Regions from separate parts of the Pseudomonas sp. P8_241 genome, predicted to be linked through region 3. Evidence: riboswitches for the same ligand, from Rfam matches in the RefSeq annotation. Region 3 holds a riboswitch; each other region holds the start of a gene.

Region 1 (6,747 bases), 860 kb from region 3:
ACAAATCCCCCTGCTGATCAATCACCACGCCCACGGGTCGACCCATGGCCTTTTCCTCGTCATTGAGGAACCCGGAAAGGACATCAACCGGCTGCCCGGCCGGTTTGCCGGCATTGAATGGCACGAAAATCACTTTGTAACCACTGTGCGGCTTGCGGTTCCACGAGCCGTGCTGTCCGATGAAAGCACCTTGAGTGAACGGTGCTGGCAGTTTGCTGTTTTCGGCAAACGTCAGGCCCAGCGAGGCGGTGTGCGGGCCGACGGCATAGTCTGGCTTGAGAGCTTTGGCGACAAGATCCGGATTCTGCGGCTCGACGCGAATATCGATGTGTTGACCGTAGTAGCTGAACGGCCAGCCGTAGAACGCGCCGTCCTGCACCGAGGTGATGTAGTCCGGCACCAGGTCGCTGCCGATTTCATCGCGCTCGTTGACCGCGGTCCACAGCGCGCCACTTTGTGGTTCCCAGGCCATGCCGTTGGGATTACGCAAACCCGAAGCAAAAATCCGGTGGTTGCCGGTGGCGCGATCCACTTCCCAGATCGCGGCGCGTCCTTGCTCCTTGTCCATGCCATTTTCCGCGACGTTACTGTTGGAGCCCACGGTCACGTACAACTTGCTGCCATCCTTGCTGGCGATGACATTTTTGGTCCAGTGGTGATTTAGGGGGCCGCCCGGCAAGTCGACCACTTTGATCGGCGACGACTTGATCGTCATATCGCCGTTCTCATAGTGAAAACGCAGCAAGCGGTCCGTATCGGCCACGTACAGGTCGTTGCCGACCAGCGTCATGCCAAACGGTGAATTGAGATTTTCCAGAAACACGCTGCGGGTTTCCGCAATACCGTCGTGATCCTTGTCCCGCAGCAGGGTGATGCGATTCGGGCTCGGCACGCCGGCTCCGGCGCGGCCCATCACTTTTTTCATGACCCAGCCTTTGACGCCTTTGCCATCGTCGGGTTTGGGCGGGGCGTTGGTTTCGGCCACCAGCACGTCGCCGTTGGGCAATACATAGAGCCAGCGCGGGTGATCAAGGTCTTCGGCAAAAGCGGCTACTTGAGTGCCTGCGGCGGCGACGGGTTTGGCACCGGCAGGCCAGCCGATGGCGGGCGCGATGTTCACCGTCGGGACCAGGGTTTTATTGGGTTCGGGCAGTTGGGGCGAGGGGCCGGTGCCGTCGGATACTTGCAGCCTGGAGGTCTCGCCACAAGCGGTGAGCCCTCCAGCGAGGGCGATAACGAAAACGAACGGGGAGGTGCGCATGCTGATCGTCCCTATGAATGCCTTGTTCTAATCATAGAGAAGCGCTGCCTTTCGATGGTTCAACCTTCAGCCGTGGGCTTGCGATATTCCTGCCCGGCCGCCCGGCTTTAATTGACGCTCCATTCCCAACCCTCTAACCTTCGCGGCTTGTTTCAGGTGCTCTGTGGCTTGTGTCGACAGAGTGAAACAGGGAAGCCGGTGAATGAGTTCTTCAAAGGGTTGAAGGTCATGATCCCGGCGCTGCCCCCGCAACGGTAAATGAGTGAAGGCTGCGCCTTGAGCCACTGTATCGATATGTCGATATGGGAAGGCGCGCAGTCGGGTGCAAACCGCTCATGAGCCCGGAGACCGGCCTGATTCATCCAACGGCATCACGGTGGGCGATGCCAGGCTTGTTGCCTTCTATTCTTGTGCCTGCCCGCCGTTATTCCAGCCTCAACGGAGAGCTTCCCCATGACTGATACCCCCGAACGTGATGAGCGCCATCTGGCGCGCATGCAGCGCAAAAAAGCGGTGATCGATGAGCGCATCGCCAGTTCCCCGAATGAATGCGGCCTGTTGCTGGTGTTGACCGGCAACGGCAAGGGCAAGAGCAGTTCGGCGTTCGGCATGCTGGCGCGAGCCATGGGTCACGGCATGCAATGCGGCGTGGTGCAGTTCATCAAGGGGCGCAACAGCACGGGCGAAGAGTTGTTCTTCCGGCGTTTCCCGCAACAAGTGCGCTTCCACGTGATGGGCGAGGGTTTCACTTGGGAAACCCAGGATCGCCAGCGCGACATCGCCGCGGCCGAGGCTGCCTGGGAAGTGTCCCGCGAACTGCTGCGCGATCCGTCCATCGGCCTGGTGGTGCTGGATGAATTGAACATCGCCCTCAAACACGGCTATCTCGATCTCGATCAGGTGCTCAGCGATTTGCAGGCGCGGCCGCCGATGCAGCATGTGATCGTGACTGGTCGCGCCGCCAAGCCGGAAATGATCGAGATGGGCGACACCGTGACTGAAATGGGCATGCTCAAACACGCCTTCCAGGCTGGAATCAAAGCGCAAAAAGGCGTCGAGCTGTGAATCAACCTCGTCATTGCCCGGCGGTACTGATCGCCGCGCCGGCTTCCGGTCAGGGCAAGACCACTGTCACTGCCGCGCTCGCCCGTTTGCATCGCAATCAGGGGCGCAAGGTTCGTGTATTCAAATGCGGGCCAGACTTTCTCGATCCGATGATTCTCGAGCGCGCCAGCGGTGCGCCGGTTTATCAACTGGATATGTGGATGGTCGGCGAGCAGGAAAGCCGTCGTCTGCTGTGGGAAGCCGCCGGCGAAGCTGATCTTATTCTGATCGAAGGTGTCATGGGCCTGTTCGACGGTACACCGTCCAGCGCCGACCTGGCGCGGCACTTCGGTGTACCGGTGCTGGGGGTGATCGACGGCACCGCCATGGCTCAGACCTTCGGCGCACTGGCGTTGGGGCTGGCGCGGTATCAAACGGACCTGCCGTTTGCCGGGGTCCTGGCCAACCGTGTCGGCACGTTGCGTCATGCGCAGTTGCTTGAAGGCAGCCTGACTGAAGGGTTGCGCTGGTACGGCGCCTTGTCCCGGGAAACCGGGATCGAATTGCCGAGTCGGCACCTTGGCCTGGTGCAGGCCAGCGAGTTGAACGATCTCGATGTGCGCCTCGATGCGGCCGCCGATGCCTTGGCCAGCAGTTGCGAGGTGGCGCTGCCGCCCGCCGTGGCGTTCGCGGCGCCGGACGTTATTGACGTCGAACCGTTGCTGGCCGGTGTACGCATCGCCGTGGCTCGGGACGAAGCTTTTGCGTTCACCTACGGCGCGAGCCTGGACCTGTTGCGGGCGATGGGCGCCGAGTTGTCATTCTTCTCGCCGATCCGCGATAGCGTGTTGCCGGAGGTGGACAGTCTCTATCTGCCGGGCGGATATCCGGAGTTGCACCATGTTGCGCTGTCGAAAAACACCGCGATGCTTGACGCGATCCGCGCACACCACGGGGCAGGCAAGCCATTGCTTGCCGAGTGTGGCGGCATGCTTTATCTGCTCGATTCGTTGACCGATGTCGACGGTACTCGCGCTGAACTGGTTGGCTTGCTGGCCGGTGATGCCGTGATGCAAAAACGCCTTGCCGCGCTGGCGTTGCAAGCGGTCGAGCTGCCGGAAGGGTCGTTGCGCGGACACACGTATCATCACTCGCTGACCACCACTGAGTTGGTGCCGATTGCCCGGGGTTTGAGCCCGAATGGCGGTCGCGGAGCCGAGGCGGTTTATCGTGAGGGGCGGATGACCGCTTCTTATGTGCACTTTTATTTTCCGTCCAATCCCTCAGCGATTGCCGCGCTTTTTGCGCCCGACCTTCAGGACGCCTTCGCTGGCAAGCCAGCTCCTACAAGGGACCACCTCTATCCTGTAGGAGCTGGCTTGCCAGCGAAGCGGTCATGACTGACAACACCTTCTCTGAAACCGAACGCGCAGCCGTCTACCGTGCCATCGCCGAACGCCGCGACATGCGTCACTTCGGCGGCGGTACGGTCGAGCCGGAGCTGCTTCGACGTCTGCTCGAAGCCGCGCATCAGGCGCCGAGCGTAGGCCTGATGCAACCGTGGCGTTTCATCCGCATCAGCGATCGCGCCTTGCGCCGGCAGATTCAGCAACTGGTGGAAGAAGAGCGCATCCGCACCGCCCAAGCCCTCGGTGAGCGCAGCGACGAGTTCATGAAGCTCAAGGTCGAAGGTATCGACGATTGCGCCGAAGTGCTGGTCGCCGCGCTGACCGACGACCGCGAGCGGCATGTCTTCGGTCGTCGCACCTTGCCGGAAATGGACATGGCGTCGTTGTCCTGCGCGATCCAGAACCTCTGGCTGGCGTCCCGTGCCGAGGGATTGGGCATGGGCTGGGTGTCATTGTTCGAACCGCAAGCCCTGGCGGATCTGTTGAACTTGCCGCCCGGTGCGAAACCGCTGGCGGTGCTGTGCCTGGGGCCGGTCAAGGAATTCTATCCAGCGCCGATGCTGGTGCTCGAAGGCTGGGCGCAGGCGCGCCCGCTGAGTGAACTGTTGTACGAAAATTACTGGGGAGTGAGTCAATGAGTGTGGCGTTGTTGAGTGTCGCCGCGGTTGCGCTGGATGCGCTGCTGGGTGAACCCAAACGCTGGCATCCGCTGGTGGCGTTCGGCCGTTTTGCCGACCGCATCGAGCAACGTTTCAACAGTGGGGGGCGCGGCTGGCGCAGCCATGGCGTCACCGCGTGGATGATCGCTGTGGTGCCACTGACATTACTGGCTACGGCATTTTCCTGGGCGCCTTATGTTGGCTGGATCGTCGAGATACTCGCGCTCTATTGCGCGCTCGGCATGCGCAGCCTCGGCGAACACGTCGAGCCGGTAGCCAAAGCACTGCGCAGTGATGATCTTGAAGAAGCCCGCGCGCGTGTGGGCTATCTGGTCAGCCGCCAGACCAGCGATCTGGATAAAACCGAAGTCGCCCGCGCCGCCACCGAATCAGTGCTGGAAAACGGGAGCGACGCGGTGTTCGCTGCCTTGTTCTGGTTTGCCGTGGCCGGTGTGCCGGGGGTGGTGCTCTACCGTTTGAGCAACACGCTGGATGCGATGTGGGGCTATCGTAATGAGCGCTTTGAGCGTTTTGGCTGGGCGGCGGCGAAGATTGACGACGTCCTCAATTACATTCCGGCAAGGCTGGTGGCAATGACTTACGCGTTGCTGGGTAAAACCCGCCTGTCGCTGAAATGCTGGCGTACGCAAGGCCCGACCTGGGACAGCCCGAATGCCGGTCCGGTGATGGCGGCGGGGGCGGGAGCGCTGGGAGTCGAATTGGGCGGGGCGGCGATTTATCACGGTGAACTGCATCAGCGTCCTCAGCTGGGCGAAGGTCCGCCGGCGGATGCCGACTCCATTGACCGGGGCTGGCAATTGGTCCAGCGCGGGGTATGGTTATGGCTGCTGATTCTCTGCATAGGGGCTGAATTTTATGCTTGAGCACGGTGGAAGGCTGCGCAAGGCCGCGCTCGAATATGGCATAGACGAATCCGAATGGCTGGACCTGTCGACCGGTCTGGCGCCCTGGCCGTTTCCTGTACCGGACATTCCGTTGCGCTCCTGGGCGCGTCTACCGGAAGCCGACGACGGGCTGGAGCAGGCTGCGTGTGATTACTACGGCACGTTACAGGCACTGCCGGTGGCCGGTTCGCAAATGGCCATTCAACTGCTGCCGCGCCTGCGTCGCGCCGGCAAGGTCGGCGTGCTGTCGCCTTGTTATGCCGAACATGCCGAAGCGTGGCGCCGCAATGGTTACATCGTGCGCGAAGTGGTGGAGCAGGAAGTCGACTTCTTCATTGACAGCCTCGACGTGCTGGTGGTGGTCAATCCAAACAATCCCACGGGTTTGAATCTGACACCGGGGCGTTTGCTGGACTGGCACGCGCGGCTGGCCCAGCGCGGCGGGTGGCTGGTGGTGGATGAAGCGTTCATGGACAACACGCCGCAGCTGAGTCTGGCGCCGTTTGCCCATCAGGTGGGATTGATCGTGCTGCGTTCGTTCGGCAAGTTCTTCGGCCTGGCCGGGGTGCGATTGGGTTTCGTGCTGGCGGAGCGCAAGTTGCTCAAGCTGCTCGCCGAACAAGTGGGGCCTTGGGCGGTGAGCGGGCCGACGCGGATAGTCGGGCAGGCATGCTTGCGTGATACCGAAGGCCATGTGCGCCAGCGAGCACGCGCTGAAAAGGCCAGAGAGCGCCTCGCTTCGTTGCTGGAACAACACGGTTTCAAGGCTCAGGGCGGCTGCGCCTTGTTCCAGTGGCTGATCACTGATCAAGCCCAGGCCCTTCACGAATTCATGGCCAGGCGCGGCATTCTGCTGCGCCTGTTCACTCACAACAGCAGCCTGCGTTTCGGCTTGCCGGGCGACGAATCCGATTGGACTCGCCTGGCTGCGGCATTCGAAGCGTTCGCCAAGGAAACTGCATGACCACGTTGATGGTGCAGGGCACCACCTCGGATGCCGGCAAGAGTACGCTGGTAACCGCACTGTGCCGCTGGGTTACGCGTCAGGGTGTCAGTGTCGTTCCGTTCAAGCCACAGAACATGGCGCTCAACAGTGCGGTGACCGCTGACGGTGGCGAGATTGGTCGTGCGCAAGCGGTGCAGGCCCAGGCGGCTAATCTTGAGCCACACACCGACATGAACCCGGTGCTGCTCAAGCCGAACAGCGACACCGGCGCGCAGGTGATTATTCATGGTCGCGCTGTCACAAGCATGAATGCCGTCGCCTATCACGACTACAAGACCATCGCCATGCAAGCGGTGCTGGCGTCCCACGAACGCTTGAGGACGGTGTATCCGGTGGTGATGGTCGAAGGCGCGGGCTCGCCAGCCGAAATCAATCTGAGGGCCGGCGACATCGCCAACATGGGCTTTGCCGAAGCGGTGGATTGCCCGGTGGTGCTGATTGCCGACATCAATCGTGGTGGCGT
Region 2 (6,747 bases), 280 kb from region 3:
GCTGTCTTAAAAGTGAAACAAAATTGTCGCGCAGAAATATTACTGAAATATTTCAATCCTATGATCCATGTAGGATTTTTCTCAGGCTGCCTGTCTCATGCGTCGAGCTGTGTTCAATCAAAAAGGCGGGGTTGGCAAATCCAGCATCGCCTGCAATCTGGCGGCTGTCAGTGCTGCCGAAGGCTACAGGACGCTGCTGGTGGATCTCGATCCACAGGCAAACTCGACCCACTACCTGACGGGGCTGACCGGGGATGACATCCCCATGGGGATCGCCGACTTCTTCAAGCAAACCCTGTCCAGTGGCCCGGCCAGCAAAAGGAATCGGGTGGCCATCACCGAGACCCGCTATGACAATCTGCATCTGGTCACGGCCAGTCGCGAGCTTGCTGACCTGCAGTCGAAGCTGGAGTCAAAATTCAAGATCAACAAGCTGCGTCGTTTGCTGGTAGAACTTAGCGAAGATTACGAGCGCATTTATATCGATACGCCGCCGTCCTTGAATTTCTATACGTTCAGCGCATTGATCGCCGCCGAGCGCGTGTTGATTCCATTCGATTGCGACAGCTTTTCTCGTCAGGGGCTCTACAGTGTCATCGCGCAAGTGGCCGAGTTGCGCGCCGACCATAACGAGTCGTTGATCGTGGAAGGGGTGGTGGTCAACCAGTTCGTGGCGCGAGCCAGCCTGCATCAGACGCTGATCGACGAGTTGGTGGCAGAAGGCTTGCCGGTGTTACCGGATTACCTGAGCAGCACGGTGAAAATGCGTGAATCCCATGCAGTGTCGGTGCCCATGATCCATCTGGCGCCTCGCCATAAGCTTTCATTGGAGTTTGTCAGCCTGTTTTCCACCCTGGAACGTGCCAGTTGATCGCAGGATGACTGCTCGGGTTTCCTGCAGAAAATTGCACTTCCCTGACTTTTGCCTACGCTTTGCACGTTCACAGTCCTATCCAGGCAAGCTCTAACGCTACAGCCTGTGGGGCGGCGGTGTGCTCTTGACCTCAAGGTGACCAGGCATGGGGAATGACAAGCAATCCAAGGGCATCGGTGCAACTTTGGCGCTAATGCTTTGGTTCATGCCCGCTGCCCATGCCGAGGACTCGGCGGAACTGGCCAGGAAAGCACTCAACCCGGTGGCCGCGATGTACAGCCTGCCGGTGCAGTACAACTGGGATCAGAAAATCGGCCCGACCGGTGACGGCATGCACAGCGTCACCAATATCCAGCCGGTGCTGCCTTTCACTCTCAATGATGAGTGGAACCTCATTTCCCGCACCATTTTGCCGGTGATCGACCAGCACGGCCTGGCACCTGATGGCGCGGCGGACAGATCCGGTGTGGGTGACATCACCCAGAGCTTTTTCTTCTCGCCGAAACAGCCGACGGAGAGCGGCTGGATACTCGGTGCCGGCCCGGCGGTTTTGATTCCGACCGGCAGCGACGAGTTGCTCGGCAATGAGCAATGGGGGATCGGCCCGACGGCGGTCGCCCTGAAGCAGGCCAACGGCTGGACACACGGGATTCTGGCCAATCATGTCTGGGGCCTGGACGGCAGCCCGCCCGATGGCAAGGACAAGGTCAACCAGACTTTCCTGCAACCCTTCCTTTCCTACACCACCAGCACCCTGACCACGTTCGGCGTGAACACCGAGTCGACCTATAACTGGCAAACTCGCGAATGGTCGGTCCCGGTCAATTTGACTGTGACGCAGTTGTTGAAAATCGGTGGCCAGCCCTTGACGGTGCAAGCAGGGCCGCGTTACTGGCTCGACACCCCTGAGGATGGTGCGCAAGGCTGGGGAGGGCGGTTCGCCATTACGCTGCTGTTTCCTCGGTGAGGGCAACCTTCGAGCCCAAGTCAAAGCCAGGTGGACCGGGCCGGCAATCCATAAAAGTCAGGTAGAACGCAAACGCAGGATCTGCGCGCCATCGAAAGGGTCCGTCAGGTAGTGCGCGTGTACCCCAAAGGTGTCCAGCAAGCGTTGCGGGGTCAGGACGTCGAGCGGTTTGCCCAGCGCTACCAGGCGCCCTCGCTCAAGCACCGCCAAACGATCACACGTCAGCGCCTGGTTCAGGTCATGCAGCGCGACCAACGTGGTCACCGGCAACGATTGAACCACCTTCAAAATGATCAACTGATGCTGGATGTCGAGGTGATTGGTCGGTTCGTCGAGCAGCAGGATCCGGGGGCGCTGAGCCAGTGCCCGGGCGATGTGCACACGCTGGCGTTCACCCCCCGAGAGACTGCCCCAAATGCGCGTGCGCAGGTGCATGGCATCGACGTCGTGCAAGGCTTGCAGGACGATGGCAGCGTCTTCGTTCGACCAGGGTGTCAAGGCTGACAACCAGGGCGTGCGCCCCAGCGCGACGGCGTCGAACACGCTGATCGCGTCGTCGGTGTCGGCCTGCTGCTCAACCACCGCCAGGCTTTGCGCGATGCTTCGACGCGACAGTTCGCCCAGGCGTTGGCCAGCCAGCCGAACTTCGCCGGCGGTGGGTTGGCGTACACCGGCGAGCAGTTTCAGCAGGGTGGATTTGCCCGAGCCGTTCGGCCCGACGATGCCCAGGGTTTCACCCTGGTGGACATCCAGGCCGATATCGCTCAGTAACCCGGCGTCGCGCACCTTGAAACTCAGACCGCTACAGCTCAGTACGCAGGTGGCACTCATCGGGCGTTTCTCCGGCCAATCAGGATCAGGGCGAAAACCGGCGCGCCAACCAATGCGGTGATCACGCCGACGGGAATGACCTGGCCCTTGATCAGGGTGCGCGACAGCACATCGGCCGCGATCAGGAACACGGCCCCTCCCAGGGCACTGGCGGGCAACAGACGAGCATGTCCGGTCCCCAGCAGCAGGCGCGCAGCGTGGGGAATGACCAGGCCGACAAACCCGATGGAGCCGACAATCGAGACGATCACGGCGGTCACCAATGCGGCGCAGCCGATCAGCAGAAATTGCACCCGACGCACCGGTATGCCGAGCGATGCGGCCGAGTCAACGCCAAAGGTGAAGGCATCCAGAGCCCGACGGTGCCACAGGCACACCACCAGACCTGCCACGGCAACCGGCACCGCCAGCCCTACCGACGGCCAACGCACACCGCTCAGATTGCCGAGCAGCCAGAACATGATCCCGCGCGCCTGTTCGGAACTGGCTGACTTGGTGATCAGAAAGGCCGTCAGCGCGTTGAACAACTGCGAACCGGCGATGCCCGCCAGAATGATCTGGCCAGTACCGCTGGAACGCCCGCTGACCCGAGCCAGTAATATGACCAGGGCGAAAGCGGTCACGGCTCCGCTGAAGGCGCCCGCGGATAACGAAACCATTCCGGCGCCCACGCCGAGCAGTGCCACCAGCACCGCTCCGGTCGAGGCGCCCGCACAAATGCCCAATAGATAGGGGTCCGCCAGGGGGTTGCGCAGCAGCGATTGCAAGATCACTCCGCAGGTCGCAAGCCCTGCGCCGCAGGCGGCCGCTACCAGTGCACGGGTCAGGCGATAATTCCAGACAATGCCTTCATCGATCGGATCAAGCACGTATCCCGCCGCCCACAGCTTGTTGGCCAATACCTCAAACACCACGCCTGGGGCTATTGCCGTTTCACCGATGGCCACACCGGCGATCACTGCTATCAATAGCGTGGCGAATGCCAACAGGACCCGAATTGTGATCGCCGTCATTTCGACAAGTCGTAGCCGTTGATGGCGTTGGCCAATTGCTCGACGCCATCGAACATCCTGACACTGGCCTGCAGGGCCAGGGCATCAAGGATGATGATGCGGTCGTTTTTCACCGCGTCCATGTTGCGGGTGACGGGATCGCTGCGCAAAAACGCCAGCTTCTTTTGATAGTCGTCAGCCGGAAAACGGCGGCGATCCATGCGTGCAATCACTAAAAACGTCGGGTTGGCCTTGGCTATGGTTTCCCAGCCTACGGTTGGCCATTCTTCATCGGACTGCACCACATTGCGCACGCCCAGGGACTTGAGCATGAAATCGGCAATGCCCTTGTGGCCGGCCACATAGGGATCGAGGCCCATATCCGCGCTGGAGAACCAGACCAGTGCGCTGGTGTGCCGCAAATCCTTTTTTTGTACTGACGCGACGGACCGGGCAAGGCCGGCCTTGAGTTCGGCATTGAGTTGATGGCCGCGCTCGGGCACATCGAAAATCTCTGCCAGCTGGCTGACGCTCTTGTAGATACTGTCGATGCGAAAGGGCTGCAGGCGTGTGCCGTCGGCACCGACCAGGTTGTCCTTGGCTTCGCAATCGGACGGCAGGAGGTAGGTTGGAATGTTCAGTTCGTGAAATTGTTCGCGGGTACCCACAGCGCCTTGCGGGCCGACCATCCACTCAAGTTCCACCGCGACCAGTTCCGGCCGCTTGCCGATGACGGCTTCGAAGCTCGGTTCGTTATCGGCCAGGCGCTCGATCCTGTCGTTCTGCGTCTTGTACTGGCCCAGCACCTCGTTGAACCACAGGGAAGTCCCCGTGACCTTGTCGCCGAGCCCCAGGGCATAGAGCATTTCGGTGCCGGCCTGGCCGATGGTCACGGTACGCGTCGGGGCGTGCTGGAAGGTCAGCGTGCTGCCGCAGTTCTTTAGCGTCAACGGATAGTGAGTCGAGGTTGCAAAGGCCTGCGAGCACAGGACCCAACCGGTGATGAGGGCGACAACGCGGTGCAGCAGCATGATGCAATCTCCATTTGTACCGTACACGGAGCAGGGGAGTACGGTCTGGAAACACACAATCAAACGCTGCCGCTGGAGCAGAGCAAGGCCGGGTTCAGGCAAAAAACACGCGGCAAGGATGTCCCTTCCGGACACCCCGCCGGTTAGTGATGTTCTGTGCCGGCAGGTCTCCTGACTGATGCGTCATCGCCATGCTCCAGCCTTCCCGGATTCGATCCAGTGGCAATAAAGAAGCAGGCTCGGCATCTACAGTTGCGGGGGCAGTTCCGTTCGATGCGACAGGCGCATCTCGGATTCCCTATTAATCCCGTTTGGAAACCGGCGCGGTATAGTAGTCGATCATGCCGGGCAGGGCTAATTCAGTGCACACAAAAAACCTGCATGTGCGGCGGGCAGAGGTGGTGGATACCGCGCAAACCGTCGCGTGATGCCCTGATCACAGGGCGCTGGCATCGGCCTCGTGTTCGTCAGCGAATGCCATGAACACGTCCAGATCGAGGATATCCAGCGGGATCCGGGAAATGAAGGCAGAAAAGGCCAGGTTCGCGGCGAGCCGACGCAGATCGCTGGCCCAGGCCGGAAGATAAACCGGGCCCTGGAGCCAGCCGGAGTCGAACAGTGGCGCCAGGCGCAGGGTGTCTCCCAGGCTGAGGCGTCCGGCAAACAGATGGTTGACCAGTTCCGGGCGATTATCGCGGATCGCGATGCGCAACAGGGTATGCACGCCAAGCAGGCCGGTGAGGTACGCGGCATCCTTGGTAAAGGCCGAACCACCCCGCAGGTCGGCGCCACGGAATATCCGCTGGGTTGAGCGAAAGGACTCCTCTGGTGACTGACCGGCCGCCACAAACCCTTCAAACACCTGAATGAAGTCGGCCCCGTTCAGCGCCTGTTGAACCCCCAGTACGCGCAGCGCCAGGCGCCGCAGGCGGTTGATGTCCATGCTGCCGGTGAAGAGCTCGGCGAGGGTGGCGATGCCCTCTTGAGTCTGGGTCGTGCGGGGAGCTCCCAGACCGAGACTCTTCAGATTGGGTTGGCGTGCGCCGTTTTGTGCCGTCGCCACATGCACGAAGGCCTCATGTTGCAATAACTGGTTTTTGTCCAGTTCCGAGAACAGTGCGCTGGCGCGCAAGCGAATGCGCGTTGAGCCGGCGATCGCCTTGGCTGCCAGGGTGGGATCGAGAATGACTGAAATTCGACCCGGACCGAAAAAATTGTCCAGTTCCGGTTGCATCCAGTCGGCGAAGGTCTGGGCCGGGATATCGGCTTCGCTCGGCGCAATTCGGCTGCCGCCGAGCAATGCATCGGTGGTCTCGAGGAAAAAACGCGCCGCGTCCAGCATGGTCAGTTTCAGGCGCGGGTAATCGAAATCCGGTCGCCGGTACAACGCTGAGGAATATTGAGTGAACGCAGGGGTGCCTATGGCGCCGAGCATCCGCCCGGCCATGGCATAGCTGCGCGCTGTCACGGCCAGGTGATGCCCGGCCGGATGCTGCTGATCGCAGCGGCCAGCAAACGTTTCCAGAGCGGCGATGTCGGCACTGTGATCACGCGGCGGCAGTTCGACGCGAGGTAATCGGGCTTTACCGCCACGCCAATGCTCCAGGAAGTCTTCCTCCACCCCGTCCGGCCAGGCCAGGGCGTCCAGTACGCGGATCTTGCAGGCCAGTCGGGGCAGTGCAGCATCGAGTTCGGGCAGCGAGGCGCTCATGGATATCTCCTTGCAGCAAGCGTTCATCGCCAAAGTTTAGTCGCTGCCCGGGGGCATTTTGCGAACTTTGCACATAACGCTCCTTGCGGGACTGCCCTTGGAGCCCTATCGTCAGATCTCATGTGCCACAAAGCAGTTTTGTGGGTTTTGAGCGAACAATGTCAGGCACATTTCCCTGAACATCGCCGGTGAGCCTGAGACGCGACCGGAAGATTTCGAATTGGAGAACGATCATGATTCGCACGCACAGTTTGAAGGCTCTGGCAGCAGCGTTCATCGTTGTCGCTGGCGCGCAGTGGATATCGCTACCAGTCTACGCGACCGAGCAGGGTGAACAGCGG
Region 3 (6,747 bases):
TCCGGCTCGTCCAGTTCCGCGACCGCTTGAACGGCCGCGTCGAACAGGCGGATCAGGTTGGCAAACGCATCGCGAAAGAAACCTGAAACCCGCAGCGTCACGTCCACCCGAGGACGGTCCAGCAGGCTCAGCGGCAGAATCTCGAAGTCGTCGACCCGTTGACTGCCGGTAGCCCATACCGGGCGCACGCCCATCAGCGCCATGGCCTGGGCGATGTCGTCGCCACCGGTACGCATGGTCGCCGTGCCCCAGACCGACAAACCAAGCTGACGCAAATGATCGCCGTGATCTTGCAGGTGACGTTCAAGAATCAGGTTGGCCGACTGGAAACCGATGCGCCACGCCGTGGTGGTCGGCAGGTTGCGCACGTCCACCGAATAGAAATTGCGCCCGGTGGGCAGCACGTCCAGGCGTCCGCGGCTCGGTGCACCGCTGGGGCCGGCCGGAACGAAGCGCCCACTCAGGGCGTCGAGCAGGCCACGCATCTCTGCGGGACCGCAGGCATCCAGACGTGGGGCGATGACGCCACGCAAACCGTCGAGAATGGCTCGCACCTCGCTCCACTCCGTTTCCTGTAGGAGCGAGCTTGCTCGCGATGGAGTATCAGACGCATGGGTGTCGACTGACACACCATCACGAGCAGGCTCGCTCTCACAGGGATTATTCAACGCGCCCGAAATCAACTGCGTGGCGAACAACTCAAGCCGCTCGCGGGTATCGCCCGCCGTGCGCCAAGTCTCGTCGCTGATCAGCAAAAGAGGCCCGGGACGCGGCCCGGTCCACGGCTCGGCCAAGGCGCAATCGAGCGGATCGAAACCCAATGCGAAAGCCTTCGCCAGCGCTCGCAGCAGACTCGACTGCGCGCCACGACCATCGCCCCGCGGGATGCGCAGCAGCGCCAGCAGTGTGTCGATGCGCAATCGGCCCGTCGGGGACTCGCCAAACACGTGCAGGCCATCGCGAATCTGCGACTCCTTCAAGTCACATAGATACGTGTCCAGGCGCGGCAGCCAGATGGCCGCATCGGCATCGCTGTCGAGTTTTTCGTCCAACTGCAATTCGCGGTCGATGTGGGTGTCACGCACCAGTTGCAAAATGTCCCGTTGCAACTCTCGGGCACGGCGAGGATCGAGCAATTGCGCTTCGTAATACTCGTCGGCCAGCAACTCAAGGTTGCGCAGCGGGCCGTAGGTTTCGGCGCGGGTCAGCGGCGGCATCAGGTGATCAATGATCACCGCCTGGGTGCGACGCTTGGCCTGGGCACCCTCGCCCGGATCGTTGACAATAAATGGATAGATGTTCGGCAACGGCCCAAGCAACGCATCCGGCCAGCAGTTTTCCGACAACCCTACGCCTTTGCCCGGCAGCCATTCCAGGTTGCCGTGCTTGCCGACATGGATCACGCCGTGGGCACCGTAGGTGTTGCGCAACCAGAAGTAGAACGCCAGGTAAGCGTGGGGCGGCACCAGATCCGGGTCGTGGTACACGGCGCTCGGATCCACTTGATAGCCCCGCGCCGGTTGAATGCCGACGAAGGTCAGGCCGAAACGCAGACCGGCGATCATCATCCGGCCATTACGGCACATCGGGTCGGTCTCGGGCGCGCCCCAACGCTCCAGCACGGCCTGACGATTGACCTGCGGCAGCGCGTTGAACATCCTCCAGTAATCATCCATGGCCAGGCTTTGCTGGCAAGGGCGCTGGTCAAGGGTGTCCAGATCGTTGCTGACGCCGCCGAGCAATTGCTGGATCAGCGCAGTGCCGCTGTCCGGCAATTCAGCCGGCAACGGATAACCTTGCGCATGCAGCGCCCGCAGGATATTCAGCGCGGCGGCCGGGGTATCGAGACCGACGCCATTACCGATGCGACCGTCGCGGGTCGGATAATTGGCCAGAATCAGCGCGACGCGTTTTTCACTGTTCGGCACCCGCGCCAGATCGATCCAGCGCCGCGCCAACTGCGCCACGAAATCCATGCGCTCGGGTGCGGGCCGATAGCAGACCACATCCGACTGGCTGCGCTCGCTGCGCCACGCCAGGTCCTTGAAGCTGATCGGGCGGCTGATGATCCGCCCGTCCAGTTCCGGCAAGGCGATGTGCATCGCCAGATCACGCGGACCGAGGCCTTGTTCGCTGGCACGCCAGCCTGGCTCGTTGTCCTGGGCGCAAATCGCCTGGATCACCGGGATATTGCGACGAAACGGACGCAAGTGCGGCGCTTCCGGGCTGGACTGGGCGAATCCGGTGGTGTTCAAAATGACCCCGGCCTCGACCTCATCCAGCCAGTCCTCGACCACCGAGAGGCAGCCGGGTTCTTTCAGACTGGCCAGCGCAATCGGCAACGGGTTCAACCCCGCCGCTTGCAGGCGCTGACAGAAAACATCAATGAAACCGGTATTCGCCGCCTGCAAATGCGAGCGATAGAACAGCACTCCCGCCACCGGTTGATCAGCCTGCCAGTCGGCTTGCCAATCGCTCAATGTGGCCGGGCTTTTTTTCGGGTGATAGATCGCTGTGCGCGGCAGGATTTGTGGTTCGGACCATGCGAAGTCGCGCCCCAGCCACCGTCCGGCCAGACAACGGAACAGATCCAGCGCATTGGCCATGCCGCCCTGGCGCAGGAAATGCCAGAGGCGGTCGCGGTCTTCAGGGGACACGGTGCTCAGATCACTGAGTTCCGGATCCGGACGATCATCTCCCGGCACCAGAATCAATTGCACGCCGCGCTGCGACAGTTCGACCAACCGCTCAACGCCGTAACGCCAATAGGCGATACCGCCGTGCAATGAAATCAGGATCACTTTGGCGTGACGCAGCACTTCGTCGACGTACAGATCCACCGAGGCGTGATTCTGCACCTGCATCGGGTTGGCGAGACGCACGCTGGGATAATCGTCGGGCAACTGCTGCGCCGCTTCGGCGAGCAGCGCCAGGCTGGAGTCGCCGCTGCACAGGATCACCAGTTCGGCGGGGGTTTGTCCGAGGTCGGCAATGTTGTCTTGCGACACAAAACCGCCGGGCTGGGTCCTGAGCAGGTGCATGGCTACACGCTGAGCGCGGCGCGCAATTGCGCTTCGAGCGTGGCGGCATCCAGTGCCTGGCCGATCAGCACCAGGCGCGTGCTGCGCGCCTCGTCGGTCCCCCACTGGCGATCGAAGTGTTTATCGAAACGCGTGCCCACGCCCTGGATCAGCAGGCGCATCGGTTTGTTCGGGATCGCGGCGAAACCTTTGACCCGCAGGATGCCATGCTGGACCACCAACTGGGTCAGTGCATCCATCAGCAGGCTTTCGTCTGCTTGCGGCAGTTCGATGGAGATCGAATCGAAGGCGTCGTGATCGTGGTCGTCATGATCATCGCCGTCAAGATGGTGATCGTGGTGGCTGTGACGGCTGTCGATGTGCTCTTCGGAGCCGGCGCCGAGGCCGATCAACACGTCCAGTGGCAAGCGACCGCTGCTGGCTTCGATGATCTTCACCGCAGGCGGCAGCTCTTCGGCGACTTCTGCGCGTACCCGGGCCAGATCTTGCGGGTTGATCAGGTCGGCTTTGTTGAGGATCACCAGATCGGCGCTGGCCAATTGGTCGGCAAACAGTTCGTGCAGCGGCGATTCGTGGTCCAGGTTCGGGTCGAGTTTGCGCTGCGCGTCGACCTGATCCGGAAAAGCGGCGAAAGTACCGGCCGCGACGGCCGGGCTATCGACCACGGTGATCACCGCGTCGACGGTGCAGGCGCTGCGGATTTCCGGCCACTGGAACGCTTGCACCAACGGTTTTGGCAGCGCCAGTCCCGACGTTTCAATGAGGATGTGGTCGAGATCACCACGACGGGCGACCAGTTCGCGCATCACCGGGAAGAACTCTTCCTGGACGGTGCAGCACAGGCAGCCGTTGGCCAGTTCGTAGACACGGCCGTTGGCTTCTTCTTCGGTGCAACCGATGGAGCACTGCTTGAGGATTTCGCCGTCGATGCCCAGCTCACCGAACTCGTTGACGATCACCGCAATGCGGCGACCCTGGGCGTTGTCGAGCATGTGCCGCAGCAAGGTGGTCTTGCCCGAGCCGAGGAAGCCGGTGACGATCGTGACGGGGAGTTTGGCCAGTGTTTTCATCGGATACCCTTTGGCTTTGGAGGCGGGCATACGGGACGAGAGCCGGCCACGTGCACACGCGCCGGAAGCGTTCGCCACCGGATCACCCCGCCCGGTTGTAGTGAGAATCTGTATCGAGGCAGGTCTCCTGGCTGACGGCGTGCCGGCCTTGGGCCTGGCATTCACTGCGCCTTCCCGCGGGCTCAAGGGTTGAGCGTGCAGTGGCGTGGCAGCGAACATCACCGTTCACAGTTGCGGGGGCAGCCGCGGCATCGACCGCGTTCCCTTCTTAGCTTCGACAAACGCCGAAGAACCTCGAATGCGCAAGGCTACGCATCGTATTGGGGCGGGTCAATCACTGAGAGCGCCTCCTTCCTACAAAGTGCAAATCAACAGAAGACGCCAAGTGAGAACCACTGCCAATTGACGCGAACGCCTCGCCCATGCTCTCCTACACGCTTTGTTACGGGTGCCCTTCACAGGGTGAAACGGGAAACCGGTGAATCATGTGCTTTACTCCAAAGCCATGTCAGTCCGGTGCTGCCCCCGCAACGGTAAGCGAGTGAAGCGTCAAAACCACTGTGCCACTGCGGCATGGGAAGGTGATGCTTTCAGGTTCAGGCAAATGCCTGGCGCCCCTCGTGAGCCCGGAGACCGGCCCGCAACACAAAGTGACCTGTACGTTCACTGAACAACAAACCCGCGGTGGGCGGGCGCTGTTTGCACCCCCTTGCGCGCCCGTTCGTGCCGGGTTTTGCATGCGCCCTTATTCCCCGCTGACAGACCAGAGGGAAACGCCATGTCGATCACCAGCAGCGCCGAACACACCAGCGCCAGCACCACTTCTACCTTGACCCAACGTATGACCGCCGCCATTTTCGCGTCGATCCTGGGTGCCTGCCTTGTGTATTTCGCCGGTTTCTCGCACATCGAAGCGGTACACAATGCCGCGCACGATACCCGTCACAGCGCCGCGTTCCCGTGCCATTGAGACCTGATGACATGATCAAGCGTATCGCGCAAACCGCTGGTTTCACTGGACTGTTGGCCGCCCTGTTGCTCACCCTGCTGCAAAGCTTCTGGGTTTCGCCGCTGATTCTGCAGGCCGAAACCTACGAAAGATCCGGACCGGCTGCCGTTGAGGTCCACGAACACGCTCACACCGAAGGTGCAGTCGCCGCCCACACTCATGACGCCGAAGCCTGGGAGCCAGAAGACGGCTGGCAGCGTGTACTGTCGACCACCGGCGGTAATCTGGTGGTCGCTGTCGGTTTTGCCCTGATGCTGGCGGGCCTGTACACCCTGCGCGCACCGACCAAAACTTCCCAGGGCCTGCTCTGGGGTTTGGCCGGTTACGCAACCTTCGTGCTTGCGCCAACACTTGGCCTGCCACCAGAACTGCCGGGCACCGCTGCGGCCGATCTGGCACAACGGCAAATGTGGTGGATCGGCACCGCCTCTTCTACCGCCGTCGGCATCGCCTTGATCGCCTTCAGCCGCCACTGGTTGATGAAAGTCCTGGGGATGGCGATCCTCGCTGTTCCGCATGTGATTGGCGCACCACAACCGGAGGTGCATTCGATGCTCGCTCCCGAAGCACTGGAGGCCCAATTCAAAATCGCTTCGCAGTTGACCAACGTGGCGTTCTGGCTGGCCCTTGGCCTGATCAGCGCCTGGTTGTTCCGCCGCAAAAGCGACGGCCAATACCACGCATGACTGAAAACAGCGCAGCGCCGACGCTGGTCGTCGGTCTGGGCTGCCAGCGCGGCTGCCCCGTCAGTACGTTGTTGGCGCTGCTCGATCAGGCGTTGGCAGCGCACCAGATCGCACGGCATGAAATCAAAGCGCTGGCCAGCATCGATTTGAAGCGCGATGAACCCGCTCTGATCGAGTTGGCAAATCAACTGGCACTGCCGTTGCAGTACTTCAGTTGCGAAGAACTTGCAGCTTATGAGCACCAGCTAAGTCATCAATCGCAAATCGCCTTCGAGCGCACCGGTTGTTATGGCGTAGCGGAAAGCGCTGCGCTGGCTCTGGCTGAACAACTGGCTCAAGGCCCGGCAAAATTGCTGATTCCACGTCAAAAATATGCCCAGGCAACCCTGGCATTGGCCGGCGCGGCCTGAAACCCCGATAATCCCCGCTCTCGATCATGAACATTCTTCATCTGAAGCCCTGTTCAGCCCCTTTATCCCACAGGAACCGACGATGACCGTCTACTTTATTGGCGCAGGTCCCGGCGACCCGGAACTGATCACCGTCAAAGGCCAGCGACTGATTCGCAGCTGCCCGGTGATCATCTACGCCGGCTCACTGGTTCCCGCTGCGGTTCTGGAAGGTCATTGTGCCGAACAGGTGGTCAACAGCGCCGAACTGCACCTTGAACAGATCATCGACCTGATCAAGGCCGCCCACGCCAAAGGTCAGGATGTGGCGCGAGTGCATTCCGGCGATCCGAGCCTGTATGGCGCCATTGGCGAGCAGATTCGTTATTTGCGTGAGCTGGGCATCCCGTTCGAAATCGTCCCTGGCGTCACCGCCACCGCCGCGTGTGCAGCGCTGCTGGGTACCGAGCTCACGCTGCCGGACATTTCGCAAAGCGTGATCCTGACCCGCTACGCCGACAAGACCGCCATGCCACCGGGCGAGGAATTCTC

What was found. A riboswitch is a leader RNA that binds a small molecule or an ion and turns the genes downstream of it on or off. The one in region 3 is predicted to bind cobalamin.
Region 1: it holds a riboswitch for cobalamin, as region 3 does, so the genes downstream of both, cobO (cob(I)yrinic acid a,c-diamide adenosyltransferase) here and QMK58_RS13335 (CbtB domain-containing protein) in region 3, are expected to answer to the same signal.
Region 2: it holds a riboswitch for cobalamin, as region 3 does, so the genes downstream of both, QMK58_RS12145 (ABC transporter substrate-binding protein) here and QMK58_RS13335 (CbtB domain-containing protein) in region 3, are expected to answer to the same signal.

What each region holds. Positions count from the first base shown of each region.
Region 1 covers NZ_CP125377.1:2,062,387-2,069,133, forward strand. The annotation lists gene QMK58_RS09415 (PQQ-dependent sugar dehydrogenase) at 1-1,261, opposite strand, end outside; cobalamin riboswitch at 1,399-1,633, shown strand; gene cobO (cob(I)yrinic acid a,c-diamide adenosyltransferase) at 1,715-2,326, shown strand; gene QMK58_RS09425 (cobyrinate a,c-diamide synthase) at 2,323-3,705, shown strand; gene bluB (5,6-dimethylbenzimidazole synthase) at 3,702-4,352, shown strand; gene cbiB (adenosylcobinamide-phosphate synthase CbiB) at 4,349-5,257, shown strand; gene cobD (threonine-phosphate decarboxylase CobD) at 5,250-6,242, shown strand; gene QMK58_RS09445 (cobyric acid synthase) at 6,239-6,747, shown strand, end outside.
Region 2 covers NZ_CP125377.1:2,645,912-2,652,658, forward strand. The annotation lists gene QMK58_RS12125 (ParA family protein) at 98-871, shown strand; gene QMK58_RS12130 (transporter) at 1,068-1,841, shown strand; gene QMK58_RS12135 (ABC transporter ATP-binding protein) at 1,899-2,672, opposite strand; gene QMK58_RS12140 (FecCD family ABC transporter permease) at 2,669-3,685, opposite strand; gene QMK58_RS12145 (ABC transporter substrate-binding protein) at 3,682-4,695, opposite strand; cobalamin riboswitch at 4,839-5,033, opposite strand; gene QMK58_RS12150 (flavohemoglobin expression-modulating QEGLA motif protein) at 5,132-6,406, opposite strand; gene QMK58_RS12155 (hypothetical protein) at 6,640-6,747, shown strand, end outside.
Region 3 covers NZ_CP125377.1:2,923,115-2,929,861, reverse strand. The annotation lists gene cobN (cobaltochelatase subunit CobN) at 1-3,041, opposite strand, end outside; gene cobW (cobalamin biosynthesis protein CobW) at 3,044-4,111, opposite strand; cobalamin riboswitch at 4,211-4,423, opposite strand; cobalamin riboswitch at 4,541-4,768, shown strand; gene QMK58_RS13335 (CbtB domain-containing protein) at 4,890-5,081, shown strand; gene QMK58_RS13330 (CbtA family protein) at 5,093-5,806, shown strand; gene QMK58_RS13325 (cobalamin biosynthesis protein) at 5,803-6,216, shown strand; gene cobM (precorrin-4 C(11)-methyltransferase) at 6,299-6,747, shown strand, end outside.